Regions from separate parts of the Enterococcus sp. M-BR2 genome, predicted to be linked through region 1. Evidence: predicted binding sites of a transcription regulator. Region 1 holds the regulator's gene; the other holds the start of a gene.

Region 1 (7,967 bases):
ATCGGGAAGCTACGAAGCAAATCGTAAATTATGCAAAAGAAAAACGAATTGATATGGTAGTTGGACCAGAAGCACGTGGGTTCATCGTAGGATGTCCTGTTGCTTATGAGTTAGGAGTCGGTTTTGCACCAGTCCGCAAAAAAGGAAAATTACCTCGAGAAACCATCGAAGTGACTTATGGATTAGAATATGGAACAGATACATTGACATTGCATAAGGATGCCATTAAACCAGGTCAGCGTGTGCTGATTTGTGACGATTTGCTGGCTACAGGTGGAACGATCAAAGCGACAATCGAACTGATCGAACAATTAGGTGGTGTAGTCGTAGGCTGCGCATTTTTAATCGAATTGATGGATCTCCATGGACGCGACAAAATCAAAGGATACGACATTATTACATTAATGGAATATTAAGCAGAAAAAGCGATTTATAATTTATAAAGAAGCGATTTTGAAGCGACCCTCAAAAGTCAGATAGGCACTCTGACGCTTGAGGGTCGCTATTTTTTTATAAATGGAGCCAGTCAAAGTCCAGTAAAAGTTCGAAAAAAAGGATGTGACCATTTTTTGTCACACCCTCGTAAAAGTTTAACTTTTTGTCTTTTGAACAATTAGCAGTCAATCCTCATTATGATTGCCTGGATCTGTAGTAGGGTTCATGATAGAAATGATCTTCATGAATTCTGCGCCGCTCAGATTGACGGTACTTCTTTTCATCCCACAACATAAACCACAAAGTAAATAACGGAACAAACACAAGTAAAGCTGGACGTATGCCGAAATTACCAATAATAATACCTAAAAACAAAACAGTTAATACTAAGCCAAGACGTCTCATTGATTTCATGAATTCTCACCTCGTTAATTTATGCGAACAATTGTTCGTATATTTAGTATACGAATATTTGTTCGGTTTGTAAAGAGGGAAGCGATAAAAATTTGAAAGAAGAAGAACTTGGGCGAAAAAAGAGTTTGAGACAATGGTCTCAAACTCGGTTTTAAAAAATTTCTTTTTTAGTACTAATTAATAGATATGACTACGATAAAGCCCTACTACTCGTCCTAATATAGATACTTGATCTAAAATGATTGGTTCGAGTAAGTCGTTTTCAGGTTGAAGACGGAAGTAGTTTTTTTCTTTATAGAATCGTTTGCAAGTCGCTTCATCCTCTGCAGTCATTGCAATGACGATATCACCGTTTTGTGCAGTTTCCTGCTTCCGAACGATCACGTTGTCGCCATCCAAAATTCCAGCATTGATCATACTATCTCCACGAATCGTCAGCATAAAGAGACTGCCTTCTTCAGAAGAAAGATTAGGAGGGATCGGAAAGAAGTCCGAAGCATCCTCTACTGCTAAAATTGGTTCTCCAGCTGTTACTACGCCAAGTACTGGAATAGTTGTTGGACGAATCCCAATCTTTTCTAAACCTTGTTTTGTCAACTCGATTGCACGAGGTTTCGTCGGATCTCTTTGGATAAACCCTTTTTTTTCAAGCCGTGCAAGATGACCGTGAACAGTAGAAGTAGAAGAAAGCTGAACAGCTTCCCCGATTTCACGGACAGTTGGCGGGTATCCTTTTTGGGTTACTTGTTCATGGATATAACGTAAGACTTCAATTTGTCTTGATTCAGTTTGTCGGGCCACAAGGTACACCTTCTTTCACTTGATAAATAAATAGTACCATATAAAAAGCGCTAAATCAAACGAATGTTCGTATTTTATTTAGTTTATCTAGTTGTTTTTTTTTCAGTTTTTATATAATATGAAGGAGAGTAAAAGGAGGGCTGAGCATGCTGTCACCTGAAAAAATAGAGCGGATCAATGAACTTGCACGTAAAAAGAAGGAAAATGGTCTCTCGAAAGCCGAAGAACAAGAACAAATCAACTTGCGTAAAGAGTATTTGGAAGCTTTTCGTTCCGGTATGCGTCATCATATCGAAGGAATGAAAGTCGTCGATCCTGAGGGCAATGACGTGACCCCGGAAAAATTAAAAGAAATCCAAAAGAAAAAAGGCTTACACAACCGAAATGACAACTTTTAGTAAAAAATACTGAAAATGATTGCTTTTTCGTTTGACATCTTATAGAATGAGAGTGTAAGAAATAAAGGTAAAAAAAACCTAAATTAATAGGAGGGGTTATTTTGTTTGACAAAATTGACCAACTTGGCGTTAACACAATTCGTACATTAAGTATTGAAGCAGTCCAAAAAGCAAACTCAGGACATCCTGGATTGCCGATGGGCGCAGCACCTATGGCATATGCGTTATGGACAAAACACCTGAAAGTAAATCCAACGACATCGAAAAATTGGGCTGATCGCGACCGTTTCATACTTTCAGCAGGACATGGGTCAGCAATGTTATATAGTTTACTTCATTTAGCTGGCTATCAAGTGACAATTGATGATTTGAAACAATTCCGTCAATGGGATTCTAAGACACCGGGACATCCTGAAGTCCATCATACAGATGGTGTAGAAGCTACTACAGGCCCATTAGGCCAAGGAATTGCAATGGCTGTTGGTATGGCGATGGCAGAAGCACATCTTGCAGCCACTTATAACAAAGAAAACTTCAACGTAATGGATCACTATACGTATGCAATTTGTGGGGATGGAGACTTGATGGAAGGAGTCTCTCAAGAAGCAAGTTCGATGGCAGGTCATATGAAGTTAGGTAAATTAATCGTTTTATATGATTCAAACGATATTTCATTAGATGGTCCAACTTCAAAAGCGTTCACAGAAAATGTTGGTGCTCGTTATGAAGCATATGGCTGGCAACATATCTTAGTGAAAGACGGAAATGACCTAGAAGCAATCTCTAAAGCGATTGAAGAAGCAAAAGCTGAAACAGATAAACCAACGTTGATCGAAGTAAAAACAGTCATCGGCTACGGTGCTCCTAAAGAAGGAACATCTGCTGTTCATGGTGCTCCTCTTGGTGAAGATGGTATCAAGATGGCTAAAGAAGTTTACGGATGGGATTATCCAGACTTCACTGTTCCCGAAGAAGTAGCTGCCCGCTTCCATCAAACAATGATAGAAGAAGGACAAAAAGCTGAAGATGCGTGGAATGAAATGTTTGCCAATTATAAAAAAGCTTATCCTGAATTAGCACAACAATTTGAAGATGCCTTTGATGGAAAACTGCCAGAAAACTGGGATGCAGAATTGCCAACTTATGAAGTGGGAAGCAGTCAAGCAAGCCGTGTTTCAAGTAAAGAAGTCATCCAAGAATTATCGAAAGCTATACCAAGTTTCTGGGGTGGTTCAGCAGATTTATCAGGTTCCAATAATACAATGGTAGCTGCTGATAAAGATTTTACTCCTGAACATTATGAAGGACGTAACATCTGGTTTGGCGTTCGCGAATTTGCGATGGCTTCGGCTATGAATGGTATCCAACTTCATGGCGGAACTCGTATCTATGGCGGAACATTCTTTGTCTTTGTCGATTACCTAAGACCAGCTGTTCGTTTAGCAGCGATTCAACATACGCCTGTTGTTTACGTTTTGACACATGACTCCGTTGCTGTCGGAGAAGACGGACCAACACACGAACCGATTGAACAATTAGCTTCTGTTCGTTGCATGCCTGGTGTCCAAGTGATTCGTCCAGCAGACGGAAATGAAACACGTGCTGCTTGGAAAGTGGCGATGGAGACTAGTGATGCGCCTACTATCCTTGTATTGAGCCGCCAAAACCTTCCTGTATTGCCTTCTACAAAAGAAGTAGCAGATGAAATGGTCAAAAAAGGCGCATACGTTCTTTCTCCAGCTAAAGGAGAAACACCAGAAGGTATTTTGATTGCAACTGGCTCTGAAGTTGATTTAGCCGTGAAAGCTCAAAAAGAATTGGCAGAAAACGGGAAAGATGTTTCTGTTGTCTCTATGCCAAGCTTCGACCTGTTTGAAAAACAATCTTCTGAATACAAAGAAAGCGTACTTCCTAAAGCAGTGAAGAAACGCGTGGCGATCGAAGCTGCTGCATCATTCGGATGGGAACGCTATGTGGGTACAGAAGGAACAACGATTACCATCGATCATTTCGGTGCATCTGCTCCTGGTGCTAAAATTTTAGAAGAGTTTGGATTTACAGTAGAAAATGTTGTGAATACGTACAATCAATTATCATAGACACCAATCATTGTTTGAATGATAAAGACAGCTGTCTGCAAGTTGGAGGCAGCTGTTTTTTATGTGGTGGTAAGAATAAATCAATGTTACTTTTCGTTTTCTTTTATATTACATTTAAATGACAAAACAAAGAATTCTTCGGATTAGTTTGTGTTTCTTGAGAATTAAAAGTATAATTTAATTAATTAAGTTTGTTTTAAGAAGAGAACTTTTTAGTAAGTTTTTTTATTTTGAGGAGGAATTTGAATGCAAGAGCTGAAGACCCGCAGTGCCCGACACCATAGACCTAAAAGAAACATGGTGATCAATAAAAAAGCGATTGCTCCTTTAATTGGAACGGGTCTTTTAGTTGGGCCGATGATGGTTACAGCGGTACCGCAAAGTGTTCATGCAGATGAACAAGGATCTCAAACAGTTGCTGATCCTCAAGCGTTTATCGATCAAATCGGCTGGTCTGCATCAGAAGTTGCTGCAAGTAATGACTTGTATGCTTCAGTCATGATCGCTCAAGCGTTGTTGGAAAGTGCATATGGTACTTCCGGATTAGCTAGTGCGCCCAATTATAATTTGTTCGGTGTAAAAGGAAGCTATAACGGACAGGTCGTTTATATGGCAACCAAAGAATATGTAAACGGACAATGGGTAACGATGAATGAACCATTCCGAAAATATTCTTCTTATTGGGAATCCTTCCAAGACCACGCAAATGTTCTTCGTTCAACCAGTTTTTCAACAGGCGATTATCATTATGCTGGTGTATGGAAAAGCAATACAACAAGTTTTTATGATGCAACAGCGTACTTGACAGGTCGTTACGCTACTGATCCAGATTATGGAACCAAATTGAACTCATTGATTAATACTTATAATTTAACCCGTTTTGATACACCATCAACTGGTTCGGCGACAACAACAACTACAAGTACAACAACAACAACTACTACGACGACTTCAACGTCATCATCATCGTCGACAACAGGTACGGATACAAATAGTAGTCAAACATATACAGTTGTATCAGGAGATACGCTATGGGATATTGCACAAAAATTTGGCATGTCTGTTGATGATCTAATGGCGAAAAACGGCATGTCCATGTCCAGTTATTCTTTATTAGTCGGACAAGAACTAAACGTGTGATTTAGATAAAAAGGCAAAGAAACGACCATATCTGGTATATCTTTGTCTTTTTTTTACTAGTCAAAGACGAATCACTCGCCAGAAATGAACAGATTGTATTATGATAAGTAGGGAAGAGCAAAGACAAGGAGGAATTGAAGATGACAGCTATCTATAACTCAGTCACCGAATTGATTGGTAAAACGCCAATCGTCAAATTAAATAAACTCGTACCAGAAGATTCAGCAGATGTATTTGTGAAACTTGAGTTTTTTAATCCAGGAGGAAGTGTAAAGGACCGGATTGCTCTAAGTATGATAGAAAAAGCGGAACATGATGGATTACTGAAACCAGGAGATACTATCATTGAACCTACCTCCGGAAATACAGGAATCGGATTGTCGATGGTAGGAGTCGCGAAAGGATATAAAGTCATTATCGTGATGCCTGAGACGATGAGTATCGAAAGACGTTTATTGATGAAAGGATACGGCGCAGAGTTGATTCTGACGCCTGGTGTGGATGGTATTTCTGGATCCATTAGAGAAGCAGAACGTTTGGCAAAAGAAAATGGCTACTTTTTACCATTACAATTTGAAAATGAAGCAAATCCTCTTGTACATGAAAAAACGACTGGTCCAGAGATTCATCAAGCCTTTGGAGTAAATGGATTGGACGCTTTTGTCGCAGGTATCGGGACAGGCGGGACAATCACTGGCGCTGGCCGAGAATTAAAACGTGTGTATCCAAAAATCGAATTAGTAGGGGTAGAACCGGCAGAATCTGCCATTTTAGAAGGAAAAGAAGCGGGTCCTCACAAGATCCAAGGAATCGGTACAGGATTTGTCCCTAAAACATTGGATACCTCTGTATATGATAAAGTCCTTTCCGTGACTGGTGACGAAGCGATGGAAACAGCTAGAGAAGTCGGACGAAAAGAAGGGATTTTAGTTGGTATCTCATCTGGTGCTGCAATTGCTGCCGCATTAAAAGTCGCAAAAGAACTAGGGAAAGGCAAAAAGGTATTAGCAGTCGTTCCCGACAATGGTGAACGTTATTTATCTACAGCCCTTTACCAAGAAATGTAAGTAAACTTGTTTCTCTATAAATAGGTTTATGTGGAAGGCTTTTACAGATGAAAAGAGAAAACACAAAAATCTATGATAAGAAAAGAGTTAGTTGAATAGAGACGTAGAATGGTGAACATGACTGTTTTACGTCTTTTTTTCATTAAAATACAATAAAATTGAATTTTCTTTTCATGTTAAGTGGATTTTAAAATGTAAAAATAGTATGATAGGACGAGAATAACAACGTGGGGTGTTTACATGGAAAATAAGTTAGTCGAAGAGGTTATCGAAAAGTTAAAAAAAGAGAACATTCGAATCACACCTCAACGGTATGCGGTTTTAGAATATTTGATTGAACATCATTCCCATCCAACAGCTGATGAGATTTATAAAGCACTTGAACATCGTTTCCCAAACATGAGTGTTGCGACCGTTTATAACAATCTTCGTCTGTTTACTTCGATTGGATTTGTTCAAGAAATGAAGTACGGCGATGCTTCTAGTCGCTTTGATTTCAGCTCAAAGCGTCACTATCATGTGATTTGCGAAAACTGCGGTAAGATCGTTGATTTTCATTACCCAGGGTTAGAAGATATAGAAATGGCTGCGAGTAGGCTGACTGATTTTGAGATTAACGAACATCGGTTGGAATTGTATGGACTTTGTCCAGACTGTAAAGAATCAGCAAAAAAGGCACAAATGTAAAACAGTTTCTACAAGTGTTACACTTAAAAAAGCTGGCTACGTAAAAAAACGCTAGCTTTTTTTATTTTTTTGTCTTTTATTCACAAGGACAAACGTTAAAGTGAATGTTATCACAATAAGAATCTTGCTAACAATGGATTTCTATGATTGTAAATGAGTAAAACTACAAATAAACCTTTGTGAATTCACAAGCATTAAACTGTTGTATCCGTTTTATTTCTGTTATAGTAATTTTGTCGAAGGACAAAATGTTAATCGGAGGGACCATAAATGAAAGTAGTAGTAATTGGCTGTACTCATGCAGGTACTGCAGCTGTAAAAAGTATTTTAAAAAATCATCCAGAAGCAGAAGTGACAGTGTATGAAAGAAATGACAATATTTCTTTCTTATCTTGCGGTATCGCACTTTATGTCGGCGGAGTAGTAAAAGACCCAGCAGGCTTGTTCTACTCAAACCCTGAAGAATTATCTTCATTAGGAGCAACAGTTAAAATGGAACACGATGTAACAGACGTCGATACAGAAAACAAAACAGTGACGGCAAAAGATCTGAAAACAGGAGAAACAGAAACGGTTTCTTATGATAAATTAGTAATGACAACTGGTTCATGGCCTATCATCCCACCGATTAGTGGAATTGATGCAAAAAATGTACTCCTATGCAAAAACTACAACCAAGCAAATGAAATCATTGCACAAGCGAAAGAAGCAAAACGTGTAGTAATCGTTGGTGGTGGGTATATCGGTATTGAATTAGTCGAAGCTTTTGTCGAATCTGGAAAACAAGTAACATTGATTGATGGGTTAGATCGCATCTTGAACAAATATCTAGATAAACCATTCACAGATATCCTAGAAAAAGAATTGACAGACCGTGGTGTCACTCTTGCATTAGGTGAAAATGTTACTGAATTCATCACAGATGA
Region 2 (7,967 bases), 360 kb from region 1:
GCCTAGAAAGGATTCCTATTGTTTCGATTTTTCTCCAACTGTTCCACTAGTTTCATTTGTACCTTCGGAAAAACGACCGAATCAAATGCAGCAGGCTTCAACCACTTCGAAGTTTTGTTCTCGGTAAATTCCTGTTCTGCTTCCTCGGTTGCCCGTCCGTAAAAAAGGAGAACATGCCATTTCAGATGACTAAAAACATGAGTAACCTCTCCTAAATGACGTGTCTGCCAAATAAAAAGTTCCTGCTTTTCGAAGGGAAGCTCTTTTCCGTCTTCTGCTACTAGATCATCAAACAGATCGACTTCCTGTTTTGCTTCCCATTCTTTTTTCAATCGCTCGTACTCCTCTTGTGTCACTTCCACCATTGGAAATGTCCACATATTCGCTAGCAGTTTTTGGCTATCTCTTTCTTCAAAATAATACGCTCCCGAATGATTTTGAAGAGCCGCACTGATATAATAAACGTTTTTTGGCTTTGCTTTTTTTGTTTTTACAGGAAAACTCGTTTGGATTCCTCGTTTGTTGGCTAAACAAAAGGCTTGGATCGGACAAGCTTCACACTTTGGAGAAGTTGGTGTACAGATAGCTGATCCTAGATCCATCATTGCTTGGTTGAATTCACCTGGATACGTTTCATCAATGATTTTCCGCATCGCTTCATCAAAGATTTTCCTGCTGGAAGCTTTGGCAATATCTGCTTCAATGCAAAACAATCTGCTGACTACTCGCATCACGTTACCGTCAACTGCAGGTTCTGGAAGTCCAAATGCTATACTTGCTATCGCTCCTGTCGTATAGGGGCCTATTCCTTTCAATGAGCTGATTTCTTCAGGCGTTTGCGGCATTTTTCCGTCAAATTCAGACATGATCTGTTTAGCAGCTGCTTGGATGTTTCGGGCTCTTGAGTAATAGCCAAGCCCCTCCCAAGCTTTTAAAAGCTTTTCTTCTGGAGCAGTTGCCAATTCTTCAATTGTAGGAAACCATTCCATGAAGCGATAAAAATAATCGATCACTGTATCTACTCTGGTCTGCTGGAGCATGATCTCAGAGATCCAGATACGATAAGGATCCCGATTGTAGCGCCATGGCAGGTTTCTTTTTTCTTGTTCATACCATTGAATGAACTGATCTTGAAATTCTTTTGTTTCTTCGTCTGTCCATTTTTCCCATTCTTTATTCACTTTCCTCTTCCTTTTCCGTAATGAATCGCTGGATCATATCCAAATCAAATCCTTTTTGATATAAGCTTTGTTTTACTTTTAGGTTTCTTTTTTTAGGTTCAAACCTTGAATTTCTTCGCCATAGTTTATCCCCTTGTTTGACTAAATAATCATATTCTGTTTCCTGGTCTACTTCTTGCGGAAGATCAGCCATCGCTTGTTGGATCACTTCTTGAGAAAAACCTTTTGTCATCAGAGTTTGTTGGATTTTCCGCAATAATTCTTTTTGGCTTTTCCCATGATTTTTTCCAAATGTTTTTTCAGCTGTTTGATGTGCATTTTGAACTTGGTCTTCAACTGTATACTGGGCGAGCGCCTGTTCAATAATCTCTAGTTTTAATCCTTTTTGCTGCATTTGCTGTGACAATTTTTTTGGACCTTTGTCACTTAAGCGCATGTTCGTGCGCACATAACTTTCCCCATAGACCAAATCATTGACAAGATCCAATTCTTTTAATCGGGCTACGATTTTATTTCGGTCTTCTTGAAGGATTTCCTTTTCTTTTAAGTATGTTCGGATTTCTTTTTCCGACCGTAACTGATAGCTTAAGTAATTCATTGCTAGCTGAAATCCGAAATCAGCGCCACTGCTCTTCTTGATCTCTTGGATAGTTTCTTCGTCTAATTCCCGTCCTTTTAACAAACGATAGCGTACTAATACATCTTCAGATACTTGTAAAGCTTCTCCTTCAGATAAATCTACGCGATAGAAAGGGCCTTTGCCTTTACTGATTCTCGTAACGGTTAACATAAACATCCTCCTCGAACATATATTCTCTATCATACCATAGAAAATCCCCGTAATCAGGTATTATATGTTAGAATAAACCACAGAAAAAAGAAAAAGGGAGATACTTATGGCAGAAACAATTGTCAAAAATGGACAAACGATTCCTTTGAAAATCAAGCGTTTAGGCATAAATGGCGAAGGAATTGGTTATTTCAAACGATTGATTATATTTGTTCCGTATGCACTACCAAAAGAAGAAGTACTAGTCAAAATCACGAAAGCAACTCCTCGTTATGCAGAAGGAGAATTAATAAAAGTCAAAAAGCCAAGCAAAGATCGCGTAGTGGCGCCATGTCCTGTTTATTATGAATGCGGTGGCTGTCAATTACAACACTTAGCCTATCAAGCACAATTGGATTTTAAAAAGGATCTACTCTTGCAAGCATTGGAAAAATTCAAACCAGCAGGCTTTCGATCCTACCAGTTGTTACCGACGATTGGGATGGATGATCCATGGCATTATAGAAACAAAGCACAATTTCAATTACGAAAAAATAAACAAACGCAAAAGACCGAAGCTGGTTTATATGAAGCAAACTCGCATCAGTTAGTTCCTATAACAGACTGTTTGGTACAAGAACCCCGAACACAAAAAGTGATGAATACTGTTGTTCAACTATTGAATAAATTTGATGCACCCATCTATGATGAACGGACAAACAGTGGTATTTTCCGCACGATCATGGTCAGAATCGGTGTCAAAACTGGAGAGCTGCAAGTCGTTTTTATTACTCGCAGTAAAAAATTCCCACAAAAAAACGCAATGATTCGCGAGATCAATGAACGCCTGCCCGAAGTTGTTTCGATCATGCAAAATGTCCAAGCACAAAAAACATCTCTCGTAATGGGGGATGAAACGATCCACGTATGGGGAAAAGAAACCATTGAAGAACAAATCAATGAAGTGACTTTCGATCTTTCTCCTCGCGCCTTCTTTCAGTTGAATCCTCAGCAGACCGAACTGCTTTATGGTGAAGGAATCAAAGCATTAGGTGCCCAGCCTGATGAAACAATCGTAGATGCTTATTGCGGAGTTGGTACGATTGGTCTAAGTGTAGCAAAAAAGGTCAAAGAAGTCCGAGGAATGGATACCGTTCCTCAAGCAATCGCTGATGCAAAAAGAAATGCGGAAAGATTAGGGTATCACAATACTCGATATGAAGTCGGTACAGCCGAACAAGTTCTACCTAAATGGTTGAATGAAGGTTTTCAGCCAGATGGTATCATCGTAGATCCGCCACGTACGGGTTTGGATAACGCATTGATTCAATCGTTACTGAAATTTCCACCAAAAAAACTTGTTTATATCTCCTGTAACGTTTCTACACTTGCCAGAGATCTGGTCCATTTAAGTAAAAAGTTCAATGTTGAATATTTACAGTCTGTTGATATGTTTCCTCAGACTGCACGTTGTGAAGTTGTCGTGAAGATGACGAGACTTGCTGATTAAACGAGAGAAGGCGTGAGCCTGCCGTTCAGCTCCGAGTCATAAGGAACAATTTCAAAAAACAGCTTTTCATGTTTGGTGACTATTGTCACTTGTGACCGAGGAGTTGGCAGGCGAACACTGCTTATTCAAAAAAGGGTTGTGACACGTTTTTTGTCACAGCCCTTTTGATTATTATTGGATATTCACGTCAATCACTTGATAGAATGCATTTGTCGTATCACTGATATTCCATACTGCTAAAATCACATTGTATCCTTTGCGGTCTTGAGGAAGTGTAATTGTTTGGTTGACTGTTTTTGGTGGTACGGTTGCTTTATCGTCTATTTTTGTAATCAATTCAAAATCGCTAAATTTCAAAGGTTGATCAGGGTTCCAATTTGGCTTGGTAATGTAGTAATCCCAAGTACTTGTCCGATGTTGCGCTGTTAAATTCCAAGTAATATTCAATGTTCCTGGATTGACCATATTTTTATACCATCTGTTAGATGTCTGTTCGTCTAAAGGTTCAAATCCGCTGACTCCTGCACTGGCGATTTTTCCATCAATGAATGTATTTTTGGTAGCTTCGATACTTTGCGGTTCCCATTGTGCTCTTCCGACATTTTGGTTTAGATTTCCTGCTGCTGATGTTCCTAGATATGCACGACTTCCAGGAGAAGTAATATAACCGTGTGCGAAACCTGGAATGCTGAAACCGAACAACCCTAAACTAACTAACCCGATAAACAATAACGTACTAATCTTTTTAATGTAGAAACCTCCTTCATTTGATAAACATATTGTAAACGCTTTATTATATTAACACAAACATTATGCTTTTATAATTTTATATTGAAATAAAAAGAAACAGGAGCTAAATAAAACTCCTGTTTACATTTTTTATTTATTTTTCATATATACCTATGAATCAAGAAATCTGTCTCCAAGGTCCCCATTCTCCAGATTCACTTGGATTATTGTTTTGAGTCCAGTACTTAGCTTCATAGATGATGCCTTCGTATACAACACGATCGCCAGCCGCATAAACTTTTTCAGGATCCCATACTGGATATTCACTTTCATTGTCCGCTAATGTTGTAAACGTCAATGTTGTTTTATCCGAAATATTACCAGAACGGTCTTCTGCTGTAAGTTCCACTGTATAAGTTGTATTCGCTTTTAAATTCTCAAAAGTATACTTGATATCTATTGTACTTCTTTCAACTATTTCTTCGTTTCCAATCAATCGAAGGTTATACTTTCCAATAGAATCATTATCTGTCGCAGGTGACCAACTTAGCGCAGCACGCCTAGATGTCACCAATTCTGCTTTAAAATTCTCTGGAATAGTTGGTTTTTCTTTGTCCTCTGGAAGAGGTGTGTCATCTGTAAAACGTTGTGCCACATTTAAAAATTCATACCGGTTGTTGACTTGTCCTTGTCCTCCATCGACCTTTGAATCTCGATTCATTGACCAGTAGGAAACCATTCCAATATTTCGTTCTTTTGCATGCTGAACAACTCGATTAAACATCGTTGCTGTAAAGTATGGATGAGCTTCACTTTCAAATCCGATTGATGGAGTGGTTCCTAATTTAGCATATGCTTGTTCTGTCGTCAAAGTCGTTCCCATAAATCTTTGATAATACTCTTTTAACTGCACCATTGTATTATCCACAGCATCAAGCGACCCTTGGGCATAATCTGGTACACTGCTTCCGTAGCACATTGTCATTAGATTGATATTTGTCAAATCCACTCCTGCCTCCAGATAAGCTTGTAACACTGCTAATCCGGTCGAAATCAGGCCAGTATCCATGACTGGCAAGGTCAACGTTACTTCTACACCAGTTGCTTCTTGAACTTTCTTTACCGCTTTTGCATTTGCCAAATTCGCTTCATATCCCATCGCAGCGGCTTCTACATCATAGTCTACACGTGTCAATCCATAGCCTTGAATAACTTCCATATAGGCATCATATAAAAGTGCTTGATTTTGAGTGACCTCCCAAAATGCTCCTGAATTCAGTCCGCCAAACGAAACAGCTACATCTCCGCCATTTTGCCGTAATTCCCGGATAGATTTTTTGATTCCTTCATACTGCCATTCGTCATTATCAATCTCACTTAGACCATTAAAACCACCCCAAGCCCAATCAATTCGACCATTTCTAATACCTCTCGCCTGTAAAAAACCTAATTTAAAAAATTTCTGTCCTGTTTGTTGAGCAACAGCTGCTAAGTTCAATGCCCCATTATTAGATAGTTCTTCATCAGAAGAATAAGCAGTTATATCCACATAAGGAGCAACTACTTGTTTTGGCCACTCAATTCCTTGTCCTACTCCAAAATCGGGATTAGTCACTACTGTTTGTTCGATTGCAGATGATTCTTGTACTTGAATCAGCAATGCAGGAGAAAAAAGCATCGTGCTGAGTGCCGCCCCAGTAAGTACTTTGAGTAAACCTCTTTTCATATTTATCAACCTTCCTATGTATAATTTTTTACTTCAGCCAAGCTTTTATGTAATCGATTACAATATAGATTGTAACAGAAGTTAATAAGAAAATAACGAATTGTAAAAAACATGAGAATTATTTAATACGATCTTTTTCAAATTCATGATTCATATAAACAAATTTTTAACTTTTTTAAATAACAATATTTCTCCATTATTCTTACTTCACAAACTAAATACAGGTATTGTTGTGATTCTTCATGTAAAATATTATTATAGAAAGGAGTTAATAGAATGAAGATGATAAAAGATATTCGTTTTTGGGTTTGTGTTATAGGAATTGTCATATTAGGCTTTTTATCAGGATTGCTTAGCGGAAATCCTGGAGAATATTACTATTCTTTACAACTTCCGCCATTTGCACCACCTAGTTGGATATTTGGACCAATGTGGACCTTATTGTATATTTTGATGGGTATTTCTCTTTATTTGTTGCTTAATCACAACAACAAAAAACAGCGAAACAACCTTGTAGGTCTTTTTGTGATTCAGTTCATTTTTAATTTCATATGGACTGCTCTATTTTTTAATTTAAGAAATATCTTCGTTGCAGCAATCGATATTACACTTTTGGTTATTTTCTTGTCAGTGCTTATGTATCAATTATGGCTGCATCATCGCCTAGTCATGTGGCTCATGATTCCTTATTATTTATGGGTACTATTCGCAACTCTACTGAATTATTCGATTTATTTTTTAAACTAAGTGCTAAAAACTAAAAACTTGTTAAGAAAGTATATTTAACACATAAAAAGAGTGCCACCTAAGTTAGATTTTTTTGTCTAATTTAGGTGGCACCCTTTATTAACCAAACTATTTTTTTCTAGTACCCACTTGTTGTTCCATACCCATTATTCTGGTCATAACCATAACCATTTTGTTCCTGTCCAGCATAAGGATCATAACTTTGAGTATCTTGACTTGGTGTATAGTACTGACTTGTATCTTCTGTTTGCTGATAATAGGTATTCGGATCTTGGTACTGATCATAGGTGTTTTCTGAATAGGAAGAATAATCAGTGTATCCTTCACTATTCGACCCATCACCGGTTGTCGAATCGGCACCTTCCGAATCATCAAAGAACATCATTGAAGCATTCTCATTTTTCAAATTAGGTAATGTGTCGCTGGTTTTGATATTTAATTGTTTCTTCAGTTCATTTTGAATCGATAGGAGATCGTTTTGTCCTAAAATCTGATAGTAGATATCATTGATCATTTGACCTTCACCTTGCAACTGGTCTTGTTTAATCGTTTCGAACGCCGGCGTGTAATTCGTTGCTACATCAAGCATGTCATCCCAATCCAAATCTGTTGTCACATTGTTTTCGACTGCTTTTAAAATTTTTCTATAATTGCTTACGCCATCTAAACTTAAAACTTTATTGACGATTTTCGTCACTACTTCCCGCTGACGACGTTGTCGCCCGATATCTCCTTCTGGATCTTCGTGTCGCATTCGGGAATAGGCTAATCCTTTTTCTCCATCCAATGTTTGTTCACCTACTGGTACATGGACACCATCCAACGTAAAGTCGATTTTATTATTCACTTTGATGCCGCCGACCGCATTGATCAAATCTTCCATACCGTCCAAATTGATGGTTACATAATGATCAATAGGAATATCAAGCAGTTGTTCAATTGAATCCATGGCCATTTCGACGCCACCAAATGCATAGGCGTGATTTAATTTATCTACCGTTCCATACCCTACGATATTCGTATAAATATCTCGGTCCAAACTGATAATCGTTGATTTTTTTTGTTTCGGATTAACTGTTACTACCATCATCGTATCAGAACGCCCTTGTTCTGTTCTTCCTAATCCACCGGTATCTAAACCTAATAGCAAAACCGAAAACGGTTCTTTGTCATCAATGCTTACTTTCTCAGAACGTTTGGAAGATATTCGATTAGAGTTTTTAGATATTTTGTTTACTGTTTGGCTCGCTTCTCCCATAAATCTGATACCGTATGCTGATAATCCGGCTATCAGCAAAACGAGTA

Evidence for each region. Region 1 encodes LexA, which represses DNA repair genes until DNA is damaged. Its sites were predicted from a motif close to CNAACANNTGTTNG; they were not measured.
Region 2: recX (recombination regulator RecX) is a predicted target of LexA. The motif match lies at 1,984-1,997, and genes of this name have one in related genera.

What each region holds. Positions count from the first base shown of each region.
Region 1 is NZ_CM152743.1:942,323-950,289, reverse strand. Features, by position in the region: gene AC1F25_RS04625 (adenine phosphoribosyltransferase) at 1-416, shown strand, start outside; gene AC1F25_RS04620 (hypothetical protein) at 631-849, opposite strand; gene lexA (transcriptional repressor LexA) at 1,027-1,650, opposite strand; gene AC1F25_RS04610 (DUF896 family protein) at 1,797-2,048, shown strand; gene tkt (transketolase) at 2,150-4,147, shown strand; gene AC1F25_RS04600 (glucosaminidase domain-containing protein) at 4,394-5,287, shown strand; gene cysK (cysteine synthase A) at 5,428-6,354, shown strand; gene AC1F25_RS04590 (Fur family transcriptional regulator) at 6,595-7,041, shown strand; gene AC1F25_RS04585 (NADH oxidase) at 7,312-7,967, shown strand, end outside.
Region 2 is NZ_CM152743.1:1,307,035-1,315,001, forward strand. Features, by position in the region: gene mutY (A/G-specific adenine glycosylase) at 3-1,181, opposite strand; gene recX (recombination regulator RecX) at 1,174-1,971, opposite strand; gene rlmD (23S rRNA (uracil(1939)-C(5))-methyltransferase RlmD) at 2,078-3,460, shown strand; gene AC1F25_RS06395 (lytic polysaccharide monooxygenase auxiliary activity family 9 protein) at 3,632-4,210, opposite strand; gene AC1F25_RS06400 (carbohydrate-binding protein) at 4,368-5,915, opposite strand; gene AC1F25_RS06405 (TspO/MBR family protein) at 6,192-6,662, shown strand; gene AC1F25_RS06410 (LCP family glycopolymer transferase) at 6,781-7,967, opposite strand, start outside.